DNA from 2 places in the Methylorubrum extorquens genome. Region 1 is predicted to be linked to the other one. Evidence: riboswitches for the same ligand, from Rfam matches in the RefSeq annotation. Region 1 holds a riboswitch; the other holds the start of a gene.
What was found. A riboswitch is a leader RNA that binds a small molecule or an ion and turns the genes downstream of it on or off. The one in region 1 is predicted to bind thiamine pyrophosphate.

Region 1 (10,559 bases):
ATGGGCGAGGAGAACGAAGAGGGTGAGAGCTTCCTCCAGACCGTCACCTTCGGCCATCTCATCGAGGAACTGGTGGCGCCCCAGCGGGCGCTCGGCATCGCCGTCGAGGTCGTTCGGCAGGGCGAGGGGCCGGAGCCGATCTGCCGCCGCAACCCCGGCGTGATGTTCGGGCTCGCCAACATCCTCGACAACGCCGTGGACTTCGCCGAATCGCGCGTGGTGCTCGAGGCCAGGTGGGACGCCGAGCGCGTCACGCTGACGGTCCGTGACGACGGTCCCGGCTTCCCCAGCGAGGTGCTGTTGAGGGCCGGCGAGCCCTACGTCACCACGCGCAATCGCGACCGTTCGCAGAATCCCGACGAGGTCGGCGGGGGGCTCGGACTCGGCCTGTTCATCGCCAAGACGCTGATCGAGCGCTCCGGTGCGCAACTCCTCCTGTCCAACATCACGGAGACGGGACAGCGCGGTGCGCTGGTGCGGGTGACGTGGCCTCGTCACGTTTTCGAGAGGGAAGTGATTGCGCCCCATCGCGTTGCGCACAATTCTCTGAGACCCCTAACGGAACGGGATGCCGCACCCATATAATGCATATAGATGACACGAACCGACGAGGAGCGCCGCATGCTGACGCAGAGCGGGACGACGGTGCCGGGCTCCGACACCGCTTTTCTTTCCGATTCCGATCCCCTTGCCGCCTTCAGCGATCGCAGCCTGCTGATCGTTGACGATGACAAGCCTTTCTCGACCCGACTCGCCCGGGCGATGGAAGCGCGCGGCTATGAGGTCCATGTGGCCGAGAGCGTCAGCGAGGGCGTGGCGGCCGTCGAGACCAAGGCACCGGCCTTCGCCGTGATCGACATGCGTCTCGGCGACGGCAATGGGCTCGACGTGATTGCCCGCCTGAAGGAGCGACGCCCCGAGGCGCGAGGCGTGATCCTGACCGGCTACGGCAACATCGCCACGGCGGTGACCGCGGTGAAGCTCGGTGCCTTCGACTATCTCGCCAAGCCGGCGGATGCGGACGAGATCCACGGCACGCTGATGGCGCAGCCGGGCGAGCGGGCCGACCCGCCGGAGAACCCGATGTCGGCCGATCGGGTGCGCTGGGAGCATATCCAGCGCGTCTACGAACTGTGCAGCCGCAACGTCTCCGAGACGGCACGGCGCTTGAACATGCACCGACGTACGCTCCAGCGCATCCTTGCCAAGCGCGCGCCGCGCTGAAGCCGAAAGAAGGGCCAGCGGATCGAATCCGCCGGCCCTTTTCGTTGTCGAGGCATCAGCGAACGCGCATGCCGGGCGCATTCATACCTTAACTGCGTGTTCTCGTTCGTTCCGGACGGTTGCGCCAAGCCCCGGCCTCGGGCTAGTTCGCCGCTTGAAAAGCGGAACGGGCTGACGCGCTTATGCGGAATCTCATCACGATCCTCGGTCTGATGGTGCTGGTCGGCACGGAAGTGTTCGCGGCTGCCATTGCCGCAGGCTGGGCTCTGGCCGGATTGCTCGATCTCGGCGATCAGGTCGGCCACGTGCTGATGGCGCTGTTCAGTCTCGTCGCCGCCTGGATCATGGTTCAGCTCTGGCGCCGCGCAACCGAAGCCGAGCCGATCGCGGCGGCCAAGCGCCGGTGAGATGTTTCCTGCGGTGACGTTTTCACGAAACCGCGGTAGAATTTCGGCCTCCGACAGGCAGGTTCTCACCTGTTTTCGGATCGCCTTGAACAGTCCGGCTCACGCGCACGCGATCGAGCGCTCTTCCCTCCGTATCCGGCCTGACCGCCCCCGCGCGGCGCGGCCCGCCGATTTCCCAAACGAGTGCCCGCCATGAAAGCCCGCATCGTCGTCACCTTGAAGACAGGCGTTCTCGATCCCCAGGGGAAGGCGATCGAGGCGGCCCTGAAGTCGTTCGGGATCGATGACGTCTCCGGCGTACGCCAGGGCAAGGTGTTCGACCTTGAGGTCGCCTCCGGGAACCGCGAACAGGCCGAGGCGACGCTGAAGGCCGCCTGCGAGAAGCTGCTCGCGAACACCGTCGTCGAGAACTACACCGTCGAGATCGCCTGATGCGCGCCGCCGTCGTCGTCTTTCCGGGCTCGAATCGCGACGGCGACGTGGCCCGCGCACTCCGCCGCTCCGGTGTGGAAGTCGTTAGCGTATGGCACGCCGATACCGAGCTGCCCGCCGGCACCGACCTCGCGGTGGTGCCGGGTGGCTTCTCCTACGGCGACTATCTGCGCTGCGGCGCCATCGCCGGCCGGGCAGCGGCCATGGATGCGGTGCGCGCGCACGCCGCCCGCGGCGGCCTCGTGCTCGGCATCTGCAACGGCTTCCAGATCCTGTGCGAATCGGGCCTTCTGCCCGGCGTGCTGATGCGCAACGTCAACCGCCGCTTCATCTGCCACCGGCAGTTCCTGCGGGTCGAGCGCGCCGACACGCGGTTCACCTCGGCCTATACCGAGGGTCAGGTGATCGACGTCTGCGTGGCGCATGGCGAGGGCAACTACTTCGCCGATTCCGAGACGATCGACCGGCTCGAAGGCGAGGGCCGCATCGCCTTCCGCTACAGCGACGCCAGCGGCGCACTGACCGAGGATGCGAACCGCAACGGCTCGCTCAACTCGATCGCCGGGATCTATTCGGAGCAGCGCAACGTGCTCGGCATGATGCCCCACCCCGAGAACTTCGTGGACGCCCTCGTCGGCGGCACCGACGGCAAGGGCCTGTTCGACAGCCTCGCCGCCTGATGGCCGATCGCCCGAACATGAGACATCGCGCAGCCGGGTTGCTGCGCTGACGTTGGCGATGACGGCTGCGAAGCCGCCTCTCCGTCATCGCAAGGCGAGCAAGAATCCGGCGCTATGAGGGGCTCAGTGCCCCTCGAACTCCATCAGCGTGCGCACGGTGACGCCGAGATCGCGCAGGCGCTGGGCGCCGCCGATCTCCGGCAGATCGATCACGAAGCAAGCGGCCACTACCTCGGCGCCAAGCTGGCGCAGCAGGTTTACCGCCGCTGTCGCCGTGCCACCGGTGGCGATGAGGTCATCGACCAGGATCACCCGGTCGCCTGCCTTGATCGCATCGACGTGGATCTCGATCTCGTCGGTACCGTATTCCAGCGCGTAGGCCGTCGAGACGGTCTTGTGGGGCAGCTTGCCCTTCTTGCGGATCGGCACGAAGCCCGAGGAGAGCTGGTGCGCCACCGCGCCGCCGAGGATGAAGCCGCGCGCCTCGATGCCCGCGACCTGATCGATCCGCCCGCCCGCATAGGGGTGCACCAACGAATCGACCGCCCGGCGGAACGAGCGCGGATCGCTGAGCAGGGTGGTGATATCGCGGAAGATGATGCCCGGCTTCGGATAGTCGGGAATCGAGCGGACCGAGTCCTTCAGGGCGGAGTGGCGACGGGCTTCCATGCGGGGTGCTCGGTTGACGGCGATGCGGGACGTTCGGTTAGAGCGGGCCGGGGGCGCAGGGCGCGCCCCGCCCGTCAGGCGGCGGCCTTGCGCAGCAGGCCGATCAGATCACGGTGCAGCACCTCGTTGCCGCAGGCCACGGAGCGGGCGGCGAGCGGCTCGGCGCCGCCATCGGCGCTGGTGACGAAGCCGCCGGCCTCGCGCACGAGGATGATGCCGGCCGCGATGTCCCAGGTCTGGAGGTCGCGCTCCCAGTACAGGTCGGTCCGGCCGCAGGCGACGTAGGCGAGGTCGAGCGCCGCCGAGCCAAGGCGGCGGGTGCCGCCGGACACCGCCATCACCGCGGCGACCTCCTTGAGCAGCCGGCCGTGGCTGCCGCGGCCGAGGTAAGGCGTGCCGTACGCGACCAGCGCGTCGGCGAAATCCTGCCGGCCGGAGACGCGCAGGCGCCGGTTGTTGAGGAAGGCACCCTTGCCGCGCTCGGCGATGAACAGCTCGTCCTTGGCCGGATCGTAGATGACGCCGGCAACGATCTGGCCGTCGCGCTCGAGCCCGACCGAGATCGCGAAATGTGGGATGCCGTGCAGGAAGTTCGTGGTGCCGTCGAGGGGATCGACGTGCCAGGTGTGGCTCTTGTCGGTGCCCTCGATGTTCCCGCTCTCCTCCATGATGAGGCCGTAGCCGGGCCGCGCCTTCATCAGCGCGTCGCGCAGCACCTCCTCCGCCTTCCGGTCTGCGGCCGAGACGAAGTTACCGGGGCCCTTGCGGGAGACCTGAAGGTTCTCGATCTCGCCGAAGTCGCGCTTGAGACCGCGGGCGGCCTTGCGCACGGCATCGACCATGACGGTCATGAGGGGAGAGTTGATCATGCGGTTCGGCTCGCAGCCCTGGCCGGGCGCCTTGCTGGAAAAGAATTCTGTCAGGGCTTCTATACGCCTGACGCCACAGCGCCAGGGGTGATCGGCGCAGGGGCGATATCCGGCAGGGTCCGGTGCCGGAACCGAATGGGCAGACAGAGAACAAAAGACCTTCGCAGGGTTGGCGGCCTCGCCGGGCGGATTCCCGCTGGTTGTCGAGGGCCGAATCGTCGGCGCCATCGGCTGCTCCGGCGGCACGGGCGATCAGGATACGGTGGTCTGCCAAGCGGGCCTCGCCGCCCTCACGTGACCGCGGCGACGAACCGGGCGGTCGCGGCACGCGGATCGGCCCCACGCATCACGCCGCCCATCACGGCGACGCCCGCCGCCCCGGCCTTGCGGCAGGCAGGGGCGTTGTCCCCGTCGATCCCGCCGAGCGCGAAGACCGGCAGGCGATGGGCTGCGACGGCGCGCAATGAGGCGAGGCCGAGGGCGGGACCGTAACCGGGCTTGCTCGCCGTCGGGAAAATCGGGCTGAGGGTGGCGTAATCGGCGCCCATCGCCTCGGCCTCCGCGATCTCCGCGACGGAGTGGGCGGAGAACCCGATCAGCGCCCCCGCGCCAAGGATTTTGCGCGCCGCACGGATGCCGTCGATCCCGGCAGAGCCCGGCAGGTGCACGCCCTGCGCCCCGGTCTCGGCCGCCAGCTCCGCGTCGCCGCCGACGACGAGACTGCCGTCGACCGATGCCAGGAGGGCGATCAGGTTGTGGGCGAGATCCCGCCGCGTGTCCCGGTCGAGATCGCGGTCGCGCAGCCAGACGAAGCGCGCCCCGCCCGCCACCGCCGCCCGGACGGTCTCAGTCAGCGGCCGGTCCGCGCCGTGGCGGTCGGTGACGACGAGGAGCGGCGGGAGCGTCACCCGCCCTCACGAACCGACGAGGCCGAGCTGTGGGCTCGACGGCTCGGCCCGGCCGCGGCGCGGGATGCGACCGGCCAGATGCGCGAGACGGCCCGCCTCGACGGCGTGGCGCATGGCGCCGGCCATCCGCACCGGGTCGTCGGCCTTCGCCACCGCGGTGTTGACGAGGCAGGCGGCCGCGCCCAGCTCCATCGCGATGACCGCGTCCGAGGCGGTGCCGATACCGGCATCGACGATCACCGGCACCTTGGCCCGGCGGCAGATCAGCTCGATGTTGGCCGGGTTGGCGATGCCCATGCCCGAACCGATCAGCGAGCCCATCGGCATCACCGCGGCACAGCCGAGATCGGCCAGCCGCTCGCAGACCACGGGATCGTCGTTGCAGTAAGGCAGCACCGTGAAGCCGTCATCGACGAGATGGCGGCAGGCTTCGAGCAGTTCGGTGACGTCCGGATAGAGCGTCTCGCGGTCGCCGATGACCTCGACCTTGATCCAGGACGTGCCGAGCGCCTCGCGGGCGAGTTCAGCGGTCATGATCGCGTCGCGGGCGGTCTCGCAACCGGCGGTGTTGGGCAGGAAGCGGGCGCCCTTCAGCTTCTGGAAGGTGTCCGAGCCGTGGCCCTGGAGCGAGACCCGGCGGATCGAGGCGGTGACGATTTCGGCACCCGAGGCGCGCACCGACTGCGCCATGATCTCCTGGCTGGGGTAGCCGGCCGTGCCGATGAACAGCCGTGAGGAGAGCCGGATGCCGGCGATTTCCAGCGCGTCGTCCTCGGCGGCGGAGGTCTGGGCGAGGGTGGTGTCGTGATGGTTCATGGTCAGCCTCCCTGCATGGCGCGGACGATCTCGATCCGGTCGCCCTCGTTGAGTGACGTCTCGGCCCAGGCCCCCTTGCGCACCACGCGGCCGTTGACGGCGATGGCGATTCCCTCGGCACTCTCGATGCCCCGCTCCTCGGCCTCCGCCGCGAACAGGACGGCGAGGTCGGTCGCCTCGCGCTCGCAGGTCTCACCGTTGACGGTCAGCCTCATGCCACGGCCCTCCCTGCGGTTTGCATCGATGACGAGAAGCGCGCCCGGCCAAAACCGCGGGCGAAGTCCGGCAGCGTGCCCTCGGTGAGGAGGGTCGCCACGGCGTCGGCGGTCGCCGGGGCGAGCAGGTAGCCGTTGCGGTGATGGCCGGTGGCGACGACGAGGCCGGGAGCGGCCTCCTCGATGATCGGCGCGTCATCGTCCGAGGTCGGACGGAAGCCGCTCCAAACCGCGTCGATCGCCATTTCCTCGATACCGGGCAGAACCCGCCGTGCGCCCTCCAGCAAGGCGAACAACCCGCCCGCGGTGACGCCGCTGGTGAAACCGCAATCCTCCACCGTGGCGCCAACGATGAGATGCCCGTCGCTTTTCGGGGCCATATGCACCGCGTCGGTCCAGACCATGCGGGAGAGGGTGCCGGTGCGCTTGGTCGTGCGCAGCGCCAGCGACTGCCCCTTGAGCGGCCGGACCGGCACGGCGAGGTCGCCGGGAAGCAGGCTCGCTTCCCCGCTCCAAGCGCCGGCAGACAGGATCACCGTGTCTGCGGCCAGCGTGCGGCCGGCGGCGTGCAGGCCGGTGACGCGCCCGCCCCGGCGCTCCAGCCCCTCGACCGCGACACCCTCGCTGATGACGACGCCAGCCGCCTCGCAGGCGCCGAGCAGCGCGTCCATCACGAGCCGTGGGTCGACCTGCGCGTCGAGGGGGCAGAGGATGCCGGCGGTGACGTTGGGGCGCAGCAGCGGCTCACGCGCACGCACCTCCGGGCCGGACAGCCACTCGGCGGCGACACCCGAGCGGCGCTGCAGATCGTGACGGAAGCGCAGACGCTCCACTTCGTCGCGGCCGATGGCGATCACGAGGGTGCCGTCCGCGCGGTAATCGATTTCGCGGCCAGACGCCGCCTGGAGCGCGTCGCGAAAATCCGGCCAGCGGCGCAGCGATTCGAGCGCCAGCGGCAACAGCAGATCGGAGCCCGGCTCGTGCTCGGCAGCAGGTGCCAGCATACCGGTCGCGGCAAGGCTCGCACCGCTGCCGATGCTCCCGCGCTCCACCACGGCCACCGAGCGGCCGGTTTGCGCCAGCCGCCACGCGATCGACAGGCCGATCAGCCCCGCGCCCACCACGGCGACGTCGGCACGCTGCGGCAACTCCGCCGGGCGCGGTCGCATCGTGAGGCTCCGGCGCTGGCCGATCGGGGAGGTCAGCAGGTCTGACATCGAAAACGTGCCTTCCGCGGGTCTGCCCGCAGGAACTGGCACCATGTGCTTCGATAGAAGCGGGTCCGCTCGCATGAGCGCCCCATCAGGTCCAATCCCTACGCCGGTATGAGCCGGATCAGGTTCGAAGGATTTCCGCGCTGCCGGCGACGGCGATAGCGGTTTCTCAGCCCCTTGTCGGGGATCTCCCTGGAACACTTCGGATGTGGGCCCCGCCGGGCGCGCGGTCAATCCCTACCGGGCCGGGGATGGGGCAAATCAATCTACGACTCACACCGGACGGCGGACGCACGCGAACGCTTGGCTTGCGTTCGTTGACGATTTATTCCGCAGCGGCCTTCGCCGCTCGTCTCCGGCCAGGGCGGTACACCGCCATCGGCTCGTCGAACCCGTCGAGGTCGTGGCTTCCGAGCGGTTCGGGGTCGCCCCACAGGAAGTCCACGAACGGCTTCGACATCAGGAGCGGCTCCTGAAGCGTCCGGTTGAGCCGCGCGAGGCGGCTCGCGAGGTTCACGTCGCGGCCGATCACGGTGAAATCGAGCCGCGTGCCGGAACCGACATTGCCGTAGGCCGCCTCGCCATGATGCAGGGCGATGCCGGCATCGACCACCCGCTCGCCGAGGCCGAAGCGCCCGACCGCGTTCGCTTCGGCAAGAGCCGCCAACGCCGCCTCCGCTGCCGTGAGCGCACTCTTGGCCGCGCCACCGAGGTCGTCTCCCGATTCGCGGAAGATCGCGAGCAGCCCGTCGCCGAGATACTTCAGCACCTCGCCGCCCTCCCGCTCGATCGGCGGCACGAGACAGTCGAAGAACGCGTTCAGGAGATCGACCGCGCCCTCCGGCGTCCGGTTGGCGGACAGGCGCGTGTAGTCGCGCATATCCGCGAACAGGATCGCCGAGCGGATGCGGCGCACCTGCCCGCGCCGGATGTCGCCCGAGAGGATCGCGCGGTGCGGCTCGTCGCCGACATAGATGCGCAGCACCGTATCGAGCTGCTTGTTGAGAATGCGCATCTCCATCACCGCGGCGAGCGCGGGCATGACGAAGCGCAGGATCGCGATATCCTCATCGCGGAAGCCGTCCTCCGCGCGCGTGGCGAAGGTGATGCCGTTCTTGTTGCCGTTGGTGAAGATCAGGGGCGCCACGAGGTAGTGCGTGTAGCCGTCGGCCTTCAGCTCCGGGACGATCGCGTAGGCGTCCTCGGCGGTCTCCGCGAGATCGAGGCTCAGCCACTCGCCGGATTCGTGCACGGTGGAGAACGGGCTCGCTTGGTAGGCCTTCGCGGAGACCTCGCCGTGGGGAAACAGGCGCACGGTCGATCCGGCGCCGCGGGTCCAGACGCGGCCGACGCCGGAATACTCGGAATGAAGCGTGTCGATGGCCGTGGAGGCCCGGTCGATCGGCACGCCGATCGCGTTGAGGCGCTCGGCGAGCCCCGCAAGCAGGTCGTCGGCCTTGGGCAACCGGGCACCTTCACCGAGCAGCCAATCGCGGATGCCAACGCAGCGTTGCAGAGCCCCGAACGGGACGTCCTCGGCTTCCGATCCGTCGGCGAGAGCCGTCGGCGTTGGTTTCGGTGCGTCGGCGTCTCGCATCGGGGACAGGTGGGTTCTCGAGTGCTCAAAGCAAGGCTTCGCGCGGGGCACGAACGGCGCTTTGAGCCCATGGTGGACGACGAGCGCCCGGCACGCTCGAAGCCTGGGGGACGAGCGTGACCGCATCGTGACGCGGAAGGCCGGGCAAGGTGAGCCAGCATGACCGAGATTGGGACGCTGGATCAAGTCATCGAAGCGACACGGCAATGCACAGCGCAGGCCCCTGCGCTAAGGCGGAAGCGTGGCAGGAGGATGCCTGCCGGACCCGCCGATCGATCGGCGCCAGGACGACCCGACATGTTGAGAACCGCTTTCAGCCTCACCCTTCTGGCCACCGCGGCGCTCGCACCAAGCCTTACCCTGGCTCAGGGCAAGCAGGATTTCACCCTCGTCAACCGCACCGGCTACCAGATCGACGAGGTCTATGTCGGTCCCGTCAGCCAGTCGCACTGGGGCCAGGACGTGATGGGCAAGGATGCGATCGCCAACGGCGACACCGCCGACATCACGTTCAACGGCGGCTCGAACGCCTGCAAGTGGGACATCAAGGTCGTCTACAACGACGGCGACGAGTCCGAGTTTCGCGGGGTGAACCTGTGCAATGTCAGCCGGGTGACCCTGTTCTGGAACCGCAGCGCCGGCGAGACGCGCTTCGTCGTCGAGTAGACCCGACCCGAGGCGGCTTGCCGGATGAAAAGTGCGTGGAAAGCATGCCGTCGAGCCGTCGATTGAATTACGCTTCTCAACACATCGCGAGCGCGGGACTTTCTGCACAATATCGCGCTTGCGATCACCAGAAGCGATACCGATAACTGCATGGGATCGCGGTTTTCAGATTCCCTTGCGCTCCTTGGCCCGTGTCGAACCAATCCTTCACCTTCACATCCGAGGCAGACGGCTTCGAGGGGTATCATGCGCTCTACTCGGCCGGTTCCAACGTCGCGGCGACCGACGGGCCATTCCGCGCTCGCGTAGAGGCGCATCGGTTCGGCCCGATCAACGTCTTCGAGCGAACGTTAAGCAGCGTCCAGCATTGGCGTGACAGGGCCCGCGTGCGCCGCGACGGCTTCGATCACTTCGTGATTCAGTACCTGCGCAGCGGTACCTACTATGGTGGTTCCATCGACTCGGAACGCCGCCTCGCACCCGGCGACGTCATCCTGTTCGACATGAGCCGCCCGCAGCGCACGCACGTCGAATCGGCATCGACCGTGACGGTGAGCCTGAGCCGAAAACTGGTCGAGGCGGCGGCACCCGAAGCGGGCCGCTATCACGGACATGTCTTGCCGGAGGCGGTGTCGGGTCTGCTCGGCGACCTGATGGGATCCCTCGCGCGGCGGGCCGCCGCCACCGATCCGAGCACGGCCGAGAGCACCGCCCGTGCGCTGACCGAGTTGCTAGCCGGCGCGCTCGGGCAGGTCAGGCCCGACGACGAGGCTTCGAATGCCCTTATCGCCGATCTGCGGCGGCGGCGCGCGGAGGCATTCATCGAAACGCGGCTCAACGACCCCGCACTCGACGTCTCGAT
Region 2 (10,559 bases), 3.9 Mb from region 1:
GGTGATCGGCTTCTGGCCGGCCAACAGCGTCGGCGACGACATCCGGCTCTATACCGGCGAGAGCCGGGGGGAGACGCTCGCGACCTTCCACGGCCTGCGCCAGCAGCTCTCGAAGCGCGACGGGCGCGCCAACACCTGCATCTCCGACTTCGTGGCGCCGGCCGAGACCGGCATCGCCGATTACGTCGGCGCCTTCGTCGTGACGGCGGGGCTGGAAGAGGTGCGCATCGCCGAGCGGTTCGAGCGGGCGAACGACGATTACCGCTCGATCCTCGTCAAGGCCCTCGCCGACCGCATCGCCGAGGCCTTCGCCGAGCGGATGCACGAGCGCGTCCGCAGGGAGTTCTGGGGCTATGCGCCAGACGAGAGCTACACGCCCGACGAACTGGTGCACGAGAAGTATGACGGCATCCGGCCCGCGCCGGGCTACCCGGCCCAGCCCGACCATACGGAAAAGGTGCAGTTGTTCGACCTGCTCAAGGCGGAGAGCCGCATCGGCGTGAAGCTCACCGAGTCCTACGCCATGTGGCCGGGCTCCTCGGTCTCGGGCCTCTACCTCGCCCATCCCGACGCACACTATTTCGGCGTCGCCAAGGTCGAGCGGGATCAGGTCGAGGACTATGCCGGGCGCAAGGGCATGGACATCGCCGAGGTCGAGCGCTGGCTCGGGCCGATCCTCAACTACGACCCGGCCCGCTACCTCAAGGCCGCGGCCGAGTAGTCACGCCGAATAGGTCACAGGTGGCGCGGGATCGCACCGCAACGCTCCCGCGCCGCGACTTTTTCCTTGCCGAGGGGCGGCGGGGCGCGGCAGGCCTGCCGTCACGACCCGCGGGGCTGCCCCGCCTTCGACAGGAAGTCCCGATGCGCTCCACGCTGCTCGTCCTCGCCGCCGCCGTCCTCGCCTGCGGGCTGTCGGCCTGCAACAGCACCGATTCCGGCGGCCCCGGCCTGGCCTCGGCTTTCGAGACCAGCAACTACCGCCATTCGTCTGACACCAACGGCACCCAGACCCGCCGGGACGTGAACCGCGCCTACACGCAGCCCTCGCTGCCCTCGATCGCCAGCCGCGGCTTCTGAGCCGCCTCGGCTCAGCGCCGCAGCCGCCGACGCAGGTTCTGGGCCGCCGCCCAGAGCCGCGGCGAGCGCTTGATCCGGTGCTTGAGCCGCACCGCCAGCCGTGAGGCGAGCACGAGGGCGTGGCTCGCCGGGCTCACCGGCACGATCTGCTCCACGAGTTCGATGGTTTCGTCGCAGGTCTTGGCCTTGTAGCCGGCCTCTCCGACGCCGAGGTCGAGCGCCCTGCGGCCCCGCGCGGCCTGATCGCCGACGAGCCGGTGCAGCAGGATCTCGCCGGGGCTGAACCGGCCAAGTTCGGGGTCGGTGTCGAAGGACGTCCACATCCCGCAGAAGCGGGCACCGTCCACCGCGCCACCGAACGTCGCCAGGATACGTCCGCTCTCGCTCGCCACCAGGGCGTGGGTCTCGATCGCCGCCGCGCGGCCCTCCGCGCCTGGCACGGTGGCGGCGGCGATGAAGCGGCGGATCTCGGCATCCGCGTAAGGGTCGGCGACACCGAGATCGGCGAAGCGCGCGGCCTTCTGCGCGTAGAACGCCGCCTGGATCTCGGCGGCCGCCTCCGGCGTCTCGGCGACGCGGTGCTCGACGGCGCCCAGAAATTCCACGAGCTTGCGCTCCTTGGCCCGCAGCTTCTTGCGGGTGTCGCCGCTGAACACCCGGCGCAGGGTCGCTTCGGTATCGGGGCCGAGCAGCATGCCGTAGGCGTCGCTCGGCGCCGGCAGGCCGCCTCCGGCCAACGGGTTCGGGGTGCCGTCCCAGACGCGCGGCTGGTTGCGGAGCGCGAAGGCATCGATGCCCGCCGCGCGGCCGGCCCGGACCAGCGCCTCGGTCAGATCCTCGGCCGGCATCGCCGCCGCCTCGCGGGAGGCGAAGAGCGGCATGTGGAAGTTGGCGTGCCGGTCGCCGACCACCCGCGCGACCCGCAGCGGACCGCGGCGCCCGATCGCGAACGGGAGCAGAAGCCGCACCCGTCCATGCGCGTCGCGGAGCACGAGAATGCGCGTCTCCTCACCGGCATCGATCCCGGCGCCGAGATACGCCGCCACCCAGTCGAAGCGCTGGTAGGGCGTCATCAGGACGGCCGGATTGGATTCCAAGCCTCGCCACAGCCCCTCGACCGCGGCGAGATCGGAAAACACCTCCGCGGTGAGGCCGCCATGGCCCCGCAGCTCCGCCCGCACGGGGCGCCCCAGATCTTCGGCGAGAGCCGCCATTCCCACATCCCCCGTTGCGGGCGCCCGTCACGGCCAGGACGGACAGCCCCACAAAATCGCCTGCGGGCGATCCTGCCCGGTCTGTCCTCAAGCCTCGGTTGATGCCGGCGGCCGATCTGCGGGGATGGGTAACGAAAGCTTTTCGCGTCGGCCGCTAGGATCAAGGCGATGCCGGGATCGCCCGGTGCCCCGAGTCCTGACGCGCCATGCTGTCGCCCCGCACACGACACCGCCTGTTCCGCGCCGGCTTTCGGGCGATCACCGCCACGGGTGCCGACCGCTGGCTCGCCCCCGCCACCCGCGGGCGCGGGATCATCCTCACCTTCCACCATGTCCGCCCCGAGCCGGTGCCGGGTTTCGCGCCGAACGCTCTCTTGTCGATCACCCCCGCCTTTCTCGAACGGACGCTGAAGGGGCTCGCCGCCCGTGGCTTCGAACTGATCGGCCTCGACCAAGTCACCGAGCGGCTCGCAAGCTCGGATTCTGGGCCTCCCTTCGCGGTGCTGACCTTCGACGACGGCTACCGCGACAATGTCGAGCACGCCCGGCCCGTGCTGGCACGGCACGGCGCGCCCTGGACGCTGTTCGTGACGAGCGATTTCGCCGAGGGGCGCGGGCGGCTGTGGTGGCTCGAACTGGAGCGGGCCGTGGCCCGGCTCGACGCGGTGCGGCTCGGCTCCGGCCTCGTCCTGCCTGCCCGCACGAATGCGGAAAAGACGACCGCCTTCGAGACGGTCTACCGCGCCCTGCGCGCCGGCCCGGAGCCGGTGCTGCTCGAAGAAATCGCCCGCCTCTGTCGCGAGGCCGGGTTCGAGCCGGGCGGGCTCGCCCGCGAACTCTGCCTGACCTGGGAGGAACTGCGCGACCTCGCCCGCGACCCGGCCGTCTGCATCGGCGCGCACACGCTCTCGCACCCGATGCTCGCCAAGCACGACGCCGGTTTCGCGCAGCGGGAGATGGCCGAGAGCCGTGCGCGGATCGAGGCGGAGCTGGGTCGCCCGGTGCGCCACCTATCCTATCCGGTGGGCGATCCGACTTCGGCCGGGACGCGGGAATTCGAAACCGCAAAAAAACTAGGTTTCGCCACCGCGGTGACGACCCGGCCGGGCCACCTGTTCGCAGGGCACGTGGAGCATTGCCACGCCCTGCCGCGGGTCTCGGTGAACGGGCTGCACCAGAGTGAGGCCGCGCTGGCGAGCCTCCTGTCCGGCGTGCCGTTCCTGGCCTGGAACCGCGGGCGGCGGCTCAACGTGGCGTGAGGATAGGCCGCCTCAGCGGCGGCGGCGGCGCGAGCGCGACGAGCCGCCCTCCGACTCCCCCGCACCGGCATCGGCGCTGCCGACATCGAAGCTGGCGCTGGCCCGGCCGCGCCGGCCGGAGCGCCGTCCGCGGCGCCGCGCCGGCTCGACATCGGGCTCCTCGATCGAGGGAATGCCGGGGATCGTCGCGGTCGAGGCGACCGAGGAGGTGGTGGAGGCGTCGTTGCCGCTGACATAGCCGCCACCGCTGGCGACGTTCCGGGCGGGCGGGCCGAACATGGCGAGGCACTGGTTGTAGGCGAGATCGTTCTTCAGCCGCTCGCATTCCGCCATGGAACGCGGCGTCCCCTGCGCGGCAGCGGTTTCGGCGGCCAGCGGCGCGGCGAGCATCAACGAGGCGGCGAGGAGGTGCGGACGGAACGAAAGCGCGGGACGGCGCGAGGAGGGGCGCATGGGCGGCGGGCGACCTTCGGAAGCGAACCTTGAGCGTAAGACGTCTCGCCTTTTCGCCAGGGAGTACGGCGAAAAAAGGGGCCCGGCGTGTTCTAATCCCTAATCGTCCGGCCGATCCATCCAGCGGATCAGCGGCATCAGCGGGAAGATCCAGGCGATGCCGAGGATCGAGTATATCACCGTCTGCACCGCCGGATGGGTTTCCGAGATGCGGCTGTCGGCAAGCGCCATGGCCAGCGGCGCGTAGACGATCACGAAGGCCAGGATCCCGAAGGTTCCGAGCAGGGTGCGCGTGCGGCGGCGCATGGGGGCCTTCGATCTCTCGTGTCAGGACGGCGCGCCGGTCCACGCGCCAGGACGGGTCGTACCGGTCCTGTTCGGACGCCGCAATGCGGGAAGCCTGCGTCACGGGGCGATCGCTCGAAGTCGCGGAATGCGGCTTCGCGGCGCGTGCCTCGGCTCAGCCAAGGCGTCAAGCGGAGCGAAAGCATGAACCTGCGGAGGCGGGCGCCGGCGACTGAGGCTGGCAGGAAACAGGGGGATCGCCTCAGGCGATCCCCCTGCATGCGTCATAGCTCGCGTTGCGCGCGGGGTCCCGCTTCCCGTAAGCCACACCCGAACGTTCCCGGCCGCCGGACCTGACGCGCGAGACCATGAGACTGTCGACGAACCCGACCCTCGACCGCTTCGACGCCGTTCCGGCGGCCTCCTACCGCCCCGGACACGGTGCGGTGCGCGCGTGGCTCTATGGGCTCGCCGTGCTCGTCGTCGCGATGGTCGCCGTCGGCGGCGCGACGCGGCTCACCGGCTCGGGCCTCTCGATCACCGAGTGGCGGCCCGTGACCGGCGTGGTCCCGCCACTCGACGCCGCCGACTGGGCGGCGGAGTTCGACAAGTACCGCGACACGCCGCAATTCCGCATCCTCAACCAGGGCATCGGGCTCGACGGCTTCAAGACGCTGTACTGGTGGGAATGGGGGCACCGCCTGCTCGGGCGGATCGTCGGCCTCGTGTTCTTCCTGCCGTTTGCGTGGTTCTGGGCCCGCGGCATGCTCGGGCGCCGCCTGCTCACCGGCCTCCTCGGCCTCGGCCTGCTCGGCGGGCTTCAGGGCGCCATCGGCTGGATCATGGTCGCCTCGGGCCTCCAGCCCGGCATGACGGCGGTGGCGCCGCTCAAGCTCGCACTCCACCTCACCACCGCGAGTCTGATCCTCGCCGGTCTCGTCTGGCTCGCCGCCGGCACCCGCCCGCGGGCGCTCGCTCCGGCGCCCGAACCGGTGCGGGTCGTCGCTTGCCTGTTGCCGGCCCTGGTGCTGGTCCAGATCTGGCTCGGCGGGCTCGTTGCCGGCTCGAAGGCGGGCCTGCTCTACAACACGTGGCCGGACATGGACGGCGTTCTCGTGCCGCCGGCCCGGATGCTGTTCGACAAGGTGCCCTTCATCGAGAACTTCATCGACAACCTCGCCCTGGTGCAGTTCAACCACCGCCTCTTCGCCTATCTCGTGGTGCTGGCGGCCATCGCCCACGCGGTCCAGGCCGCGCTTACGGCGCCCAGAAGCGCCGCGGCGGGCCGGGCGATGGGCGTGGCGGCGCTGGCAACGGCACAGATGGGTCTCGGCATCGCGACCCTGCTCCTGCAGGTGCCGCTCTGGGCGGGTCTGGCGCATCAGGTCTTCGCCATGGCGGTGCTGATCATGGCCACCGTCCATGCCCGCCTCAGCCTCGGCGTGCCCGCCGCCTCCGCGCCCACGGGGGCGGAGGTGCCGATCGGGCTGGAAGCGCTCGCCGGCCGCGGCGCCTGAAACGGCTCCGCGGCATTCCAGTGGTTTGGCGCGAAACCTGCTCGGCGTCCGCGCCCGGTTCATGAAACCGTCGCGATCGGCTTGGATGCTGGGGGAAGGCTCGGAATGGAACCTTGGCCGACTGCGATGCAGCATAGAAAGCGGTGTACCTTGCAGCGCAAAAGGTGGGCTCCAGTCGTCGTCACAGCAATTTCGGTGGAAGACTCTGCCCTCGGTAGTCCGACGATGGAACGACTCGCCGCTCTATAGAATTAAATACCTCGCCAACACAGGAGCAGAGGATGTTTCTGGCCGAGGACGGACGCCCGCTTGCGCTGACATGGAACTACACGCCCAGTGAATTGCGGGCGGACGGTGTAGTCCATATCGCAGGTATCGCCCTCGGGTTTCTCGGCGCGATCTGCTTGATCGCGATGGCAGCCCTCAACCATCTCGGGTGGATCGAACGGGCCTCTCTGCTGGTCTACGCCACCGCGTTGCTGGCGATGCTTGGCGCATCTGCCGCCTACAACATGTGGCCGGTGAGCCCGCGCAAGTGGATCCTGCGCCGTTTCGACCATGCCTTCATCTATCTGATGATCGCCGGCACCTACACGCCGGTGGTGGCGCTGGTCGGCTCCGGCCCCGTCGCCTGGACGCTGCTTGCCCTGATCTGGACGGTCGCCCTCACCGGCATCGCCATCAAGATCCTGATGCCCGGCCGCTGGGACCGGGTCTCGATCGTGCTCTACCTGATGCTCGGCTGGAGCGGCGTCCTCGCCTACGAATCGGTGATCTCGGGGCTCACCCCGTCCGCCCTCTGGCTCCTCGCTATCGGCGGCCTGCTCTACTCGGGCGGCGTGGTCTTCCACGTCTGGCGCAGCCTGCCGTTCCAGAACGCGATCTGGCACGCCTTCGTCCTGGCCGCGACCGCCTGCCATTACGGGACGATCATGGCGAGCGTGCTGCACGCCGGGGCGTGAACGGTCCTGCCTTTCCCGGCACCGGGCTGCGAAGCCGTTGCCACGCGCGATGTCGATGCAGCGCGTGAGCTGGGAACAAGCAAAAACGCGCGAAACCCGGCCGAAGGCCGACGGCGCCTGAATGCTCAGGCCGGCTCGGAGATGCTGCTGCCCTCGCCTAGGGTGTCGGAGGCGCGCTCGACGGCGCTGATCGCATCGAGCAGGTGCTGCACGCTGCGCTCCACCTCGATCCGGGGCCGGTCCATGCCGGCCGCCCGCGCCACCAGCCCTTCAAGCTGATCGAGAACGTCCAGGAGGTCGCCCGCGACAGCCGCAACGTCGCAGCCGGAGCGGACCGGCGTGGCGGGGGCAGGGGGGCGGCGGAAAGGGACGACCGTGCTCATCGCCATCGTGTGTCGCGAAAAGGCGGGCGCGTGGCCACCCGCCGACCGGGCGTCATCCACACCCAAGCCGCAGCGCGGGGTCGCCAAAGGAGGCTTCCCGGCTCAATTGGTGAGTTTTTCGTCGAAACCGTGGCTCGAATCCGCGGCAATCGGTCAAGCTTTCCCGCCGTGACACCGGGCCAGTTCCGAAACAAAAAATCTTTCCTCCGAATCGGCCCGTTCCGGCGATGCATTGACAAGGATCGCGCCGAAGCAGAGGCTGGAATCGTTCCGAGGGGGGCCCCGTATGGGGCTGAGAGTGGGCAGGCGCCCTGACCCTTGAACCTGATCCGGCTCGTACCGGCGGAGGGACGGGAACCAGTGGCCGCTGCTCACAAGCAGCATCGGCCAGCCGCACCATCGTCGGGACCACGGGTCGCCTCCCCTATCAGGAGCGACAGCGATGAACGCACCCGTCCGTCCCAAAGATCTTCCCAACGGCAATCCCGCCAGCGTGACCACCGGCCCCGTGCAGGGCTCGCGCAAGGTCTATGCCGAGGCGCCCGGCCGCCCCGACATCCGCGTGCCCTACCGGGAGATCGCCCTCTCCGACCCGAAGGAGGAGCCGGTGCGGGTCTACGACCCGTCGGGCCCCTACACCGAGACCGATGCGGGCATCGATCTCGAGAAGGGTCTGGCCCCGGTCCGCGAGCCGTGGATCGTCGGGCGCGGCTACGCCGCCGTGAAGCCGCGTGAGGTGAAGCCGGAGGACAACGGCTTTGCCGCCGCCGACAAGCTCGTGGCGCCGTGCCCCGCCGAGCGTACGATCCGCCGGGCTGAGCCGGGGCAGCTGGTCACGCAATACGAGTTCGCCCGCGCCGGGATCATCACGGAAGAGATGATCTACGTGGCGCATCGCGAGAATGCCTGCCGCGCGCAGATGCTGGAGCGCGCCGAGGCCGCGCTCGCCGACGGCGAGAGCTACGGCGCGGCGGTGCCGCCCTTCATCACGCCCGAATTCGTCCGCGACGAGGTGGCCCGCGGGCGGGCCATCATCCCGGCCAACATCAACCACCTCGAACTCGAGCCGATGGCGATCGGCCGCAACTTCCTCGTCAAGATCAACGCCAACATCGGCAACTCCGCCGTCACGTCGTCGGCTGCCGAGGAGGTCGAAAAACTGGTCTGGTCGATCCGCTGGGGTGCGGACACGGTCATGGACCTCTCGACGGGCCGCAACATCCACAACATCCGCTCGTGGATCGTGCGCAACTCGCCCGTGCCGATCGGCACCGTGCCGATCTATCAGGCGCTGGAGAAAGTCGGCGGCGACCCGCTGAAGCTCGATTGGGAGGTGTTCAAGGACACGCTTATCGAGCAGGCCGAGCAGGGCATCGACTACTTTACGATCCATGCCGGCGTGCGGCTGGCCCACGTGCCGCTCACCGCGCGGCGCACCACCGGCATCGTATCGCGCGGCGGCTCGATCATGGCGCGGTGGTGCCTCGCCGGGCACCGCGAGTCGTTCCTTTACGAGCGGTTCGACGAAATCTGCGACATCATGCGGGCCTACGACGTGTCGTTCTCGCTCGGCGACGGCCTGCGCCCCGGCTCCATCGCGGATGCCAACGACGCGGCCCAATTCGCCGAACTGGAGACGCTCGGCGAACTCACCAAGATCGCCTGGGACAAGGGCTGCCAGACCATGATCGAGGGCCCCGGCCACGTGCCGATGCACAAGATCAAGATCAACATGGAGAAGCAGCTGACTGAGTGCGGCGAGGCGCCGTTCTACACGCTCGGCCCGCTGACCACCGACATCGCGCCGGGCTACGACCACATCACGAGCGGGATCGGCGCGGCGATGATCGGCTGGTTCGGCTGCGCCATGCTCTGCTACGTCACGCCGAAGGAGCATCTCGGCCTGCCGAACCGCGACGACGTGAAGACCGGCGTCATCACCTACAAGATCGCCGCGCACGCCGCCGACCTCGCCAAGGGCCACCCCGCGGCGCAGCTCCGTGACGACGCCCTTAGCCGCGCCCGCTTCGACTTCCGTTGGGAGGACCAGTTCAACCTCTCGCTGGATCCCGACACGGCGCGTACCTACCACGACGAAACCCTGCCGAAGGACGCGCACAAGGTCGCCCATTTCTGCTCGATGTGCGGCCCGAAATTCTGCTCGATGAAGATCACGCAGGATCTGCGCGCCGACGTGCTCGCCATGGAGGAGGCCGGCATCGTCATCGGCCAAGCCCAGCCGATGAGCGACGCCGAGCGCCTGGCCGGCATGGCGGCCAAATCGCAGGAGTTCCTGGAGGAGGGCGGCAAGCTCTACGTCGACGCGGCGGAGTAAGCCGCGCGCCGAATACGGGATGGCCGCCCGGCGGGCGACCATCCTCGCAAAACCTATCGTTTGATGCGAATTCGCGAAAATTCTTCAGGTCATCGTTACGGATCGGTGAGGCTGGCCGGCATTCCCGGGGGACAAGCGGCGGGCCTTAAGATTCCGGTAGCGACGCGCGCAATCTCCTGAGGTCCGGCCTCGCGCCGGAACCGAAGGAATGCAGCCATGGACCCGATCAGGGCCGCGGCCTCGACGCCGCCCGTCTCCACCGCCCCCATCACCCCCGTCCGACCGGTCGCGGAGACCGTTCGCGACGAGGCGCCCGCCTCCCGCGTGCTCGATCCCGCGGTCACCGTCGCCGTGAGCCCCGAGAGTGCGGACACGAAACCGTCCGAGCCGGAGCGGCGTGCCTATACCCGCGATGCGGACAGCCAGAGCCTCGTTTTCCGTGTCACCGATCCGCAGACCGGCGATGTCGTGATGCAGATCCCCGACGAAGTGATCCTCAAGGCGCGGGCCTACGCGCGGGAAGCAGCGCCATCTCCGGGCGAGCGCATCGCCAAGACGGCCTGATACCAAATCCGCTCGATCCCTTCGGGATGGCGGATTTGGTATGACCAGCCATCCGACGGGACCGGACGTGCGGGCACGCGCGCGCCGCGTCGGCCTATGGTCAGCGGCCCAGACGGTACGCCGCTGCCGAAGGCGATCCGCTCCGGCAGCTCTGAAGCGATTCGGTTTTCTGGAAGCCGGCCTTTACACCCCCGGCCCGGCGTCGCCCTGAAGCCCCGCGGCGATGTGGTTGTTGAGCGAGACGAGCGACTCGATCTTCTGCGCCGTCGGCTCGATCATCGTGTCCAAAATCGTATGGAACACGTAGGCCGAGAGCTGCGCCATGCCGGTGCGGACCTCGGTGGGGAGCGGGCTGTTCGGCTCGGTCGCGGCGGAGGCCAGGATCGTCCAGACACGCTGGTTGAACGTCAGCGCGTCGTTGAGCGCCGGCCCCGCCTCGATCTGTGAGCCGAGGGACTGGAGACGGCCGGCGGCCTTCAGCAGAACGGCCGCCTCGGCTTCCCGAGG

Region 2: another riboswitch for thiamine pyrophosphate. It lies ahead of thiC (phosphomethylpyrimidine synthase ThiC); the one in region 1 lies ahead of thiO (glycine oxidase ThiO).

The regions. Positions count from the first base shown of each region.
Region 1 is NZ_JALJXF010000001.1:412,129-422,687, reverse strand. It holds gene J2W78_RS02085 (ActS/PrrB/RegB family redox-sensitive histidine kinase) at 1-585, shown strand, start outside; gene J2W78_RS02080 (ActR/PrrA/RegA family redox response regulator transcription factor) at 622-1,224, shown strand; gene J2W78_RS02075 (hypothetical protein) at 1,407-1,631, shown strand; gene purS (phosphoribosylformylglycinamidine synthase subunit PurS) at 1,824-2,063, shown strand; gene purQ (phosphoribosylformylglycinamidine synthase subunit PurQ) at 2,063-2,743, shown strand; gene J2W78_RS02060 (adenine phosphoribosyltransferase) at 2,867-3,412, opposite strand; gene J2W78_RS02055 (inositol monophosphatase family protein) at 3,487-4,281, opposite strand; gene J2W78_RS02050 (heme-binding protein) at 4,451-4,579, shown strand; gene J2W78_RS02045 (thiamine phosphate synthase) at 4,572-5,189, opposite strand; gene J2W78_RS02040 (thiazole synthase) at 5,196-6,005, opposite strand; gene thiS (sulfur carrier protein ThiS) at 6,008-6,220, opposite strand; gene thiO (glycine oxidase ThiO) at 6,217-7,437, opposite strand; TPP riboswitch at 7,515-7,637, opposite strand; gene J2W78_RS02025 (adenylate/guanylate cyclase domain-containing protein) at 7,760-9,031, opposite strand; gene J2W78_RS02020 (hypothetical protein) at 9,329-9,697, shown strand; gene J2W78_RS02015 (helix-turn-helix domain-containing protein) at 9,889-10,559, shown strand, end outside.
Region 2 is NZ_JALJXF010000001.1:4,336,643-4,347,201, forward strand. It holds gene metH (methionine synthase) at 1-721, shown strand, start outside; gene J2W78_RS20245 (hypothetical protein) at 865-1,080, shown strand; gene J2W78_RS20250 (GNAT family N-acetyltransferase) at 1,092-2,294, opposite strand; gene J2W78_RS20255 (polysaccharide deacetylase family protein) at 2,501-3,553, shown strand; gene J2W78_RS20260 (hypothetical protein) at 3,566-4,006, opposite strand; gene J2W78_RS20265 (DUF2842 domain-containing protein) at 4,106-4,312, opposite strand; gene J2W78_RS20270 (COX15/CtaA family protein) at 4,660-5,808, shown strand; gene trhA (PAQR family membrane homeostasis protein TrhA) at 6,090-6,770, shown strand; gene J2W78_RS20280 (hypothetical protein) at 6,896-7,159, opposite strand; TPP riboswitch at 7,417-7,521, shown strand; gene thiC (phosphomethylpyrimidine synthase ThiC) at 7,596-9,488, shown strand; gene J2W78_RS20290 (flagellar protein FlaG) at 9,705-10,052, shown strand; gene flaF (flagellar biosynthesis regulator FlaF) at 10,236-10,559, opposite strand, start outside.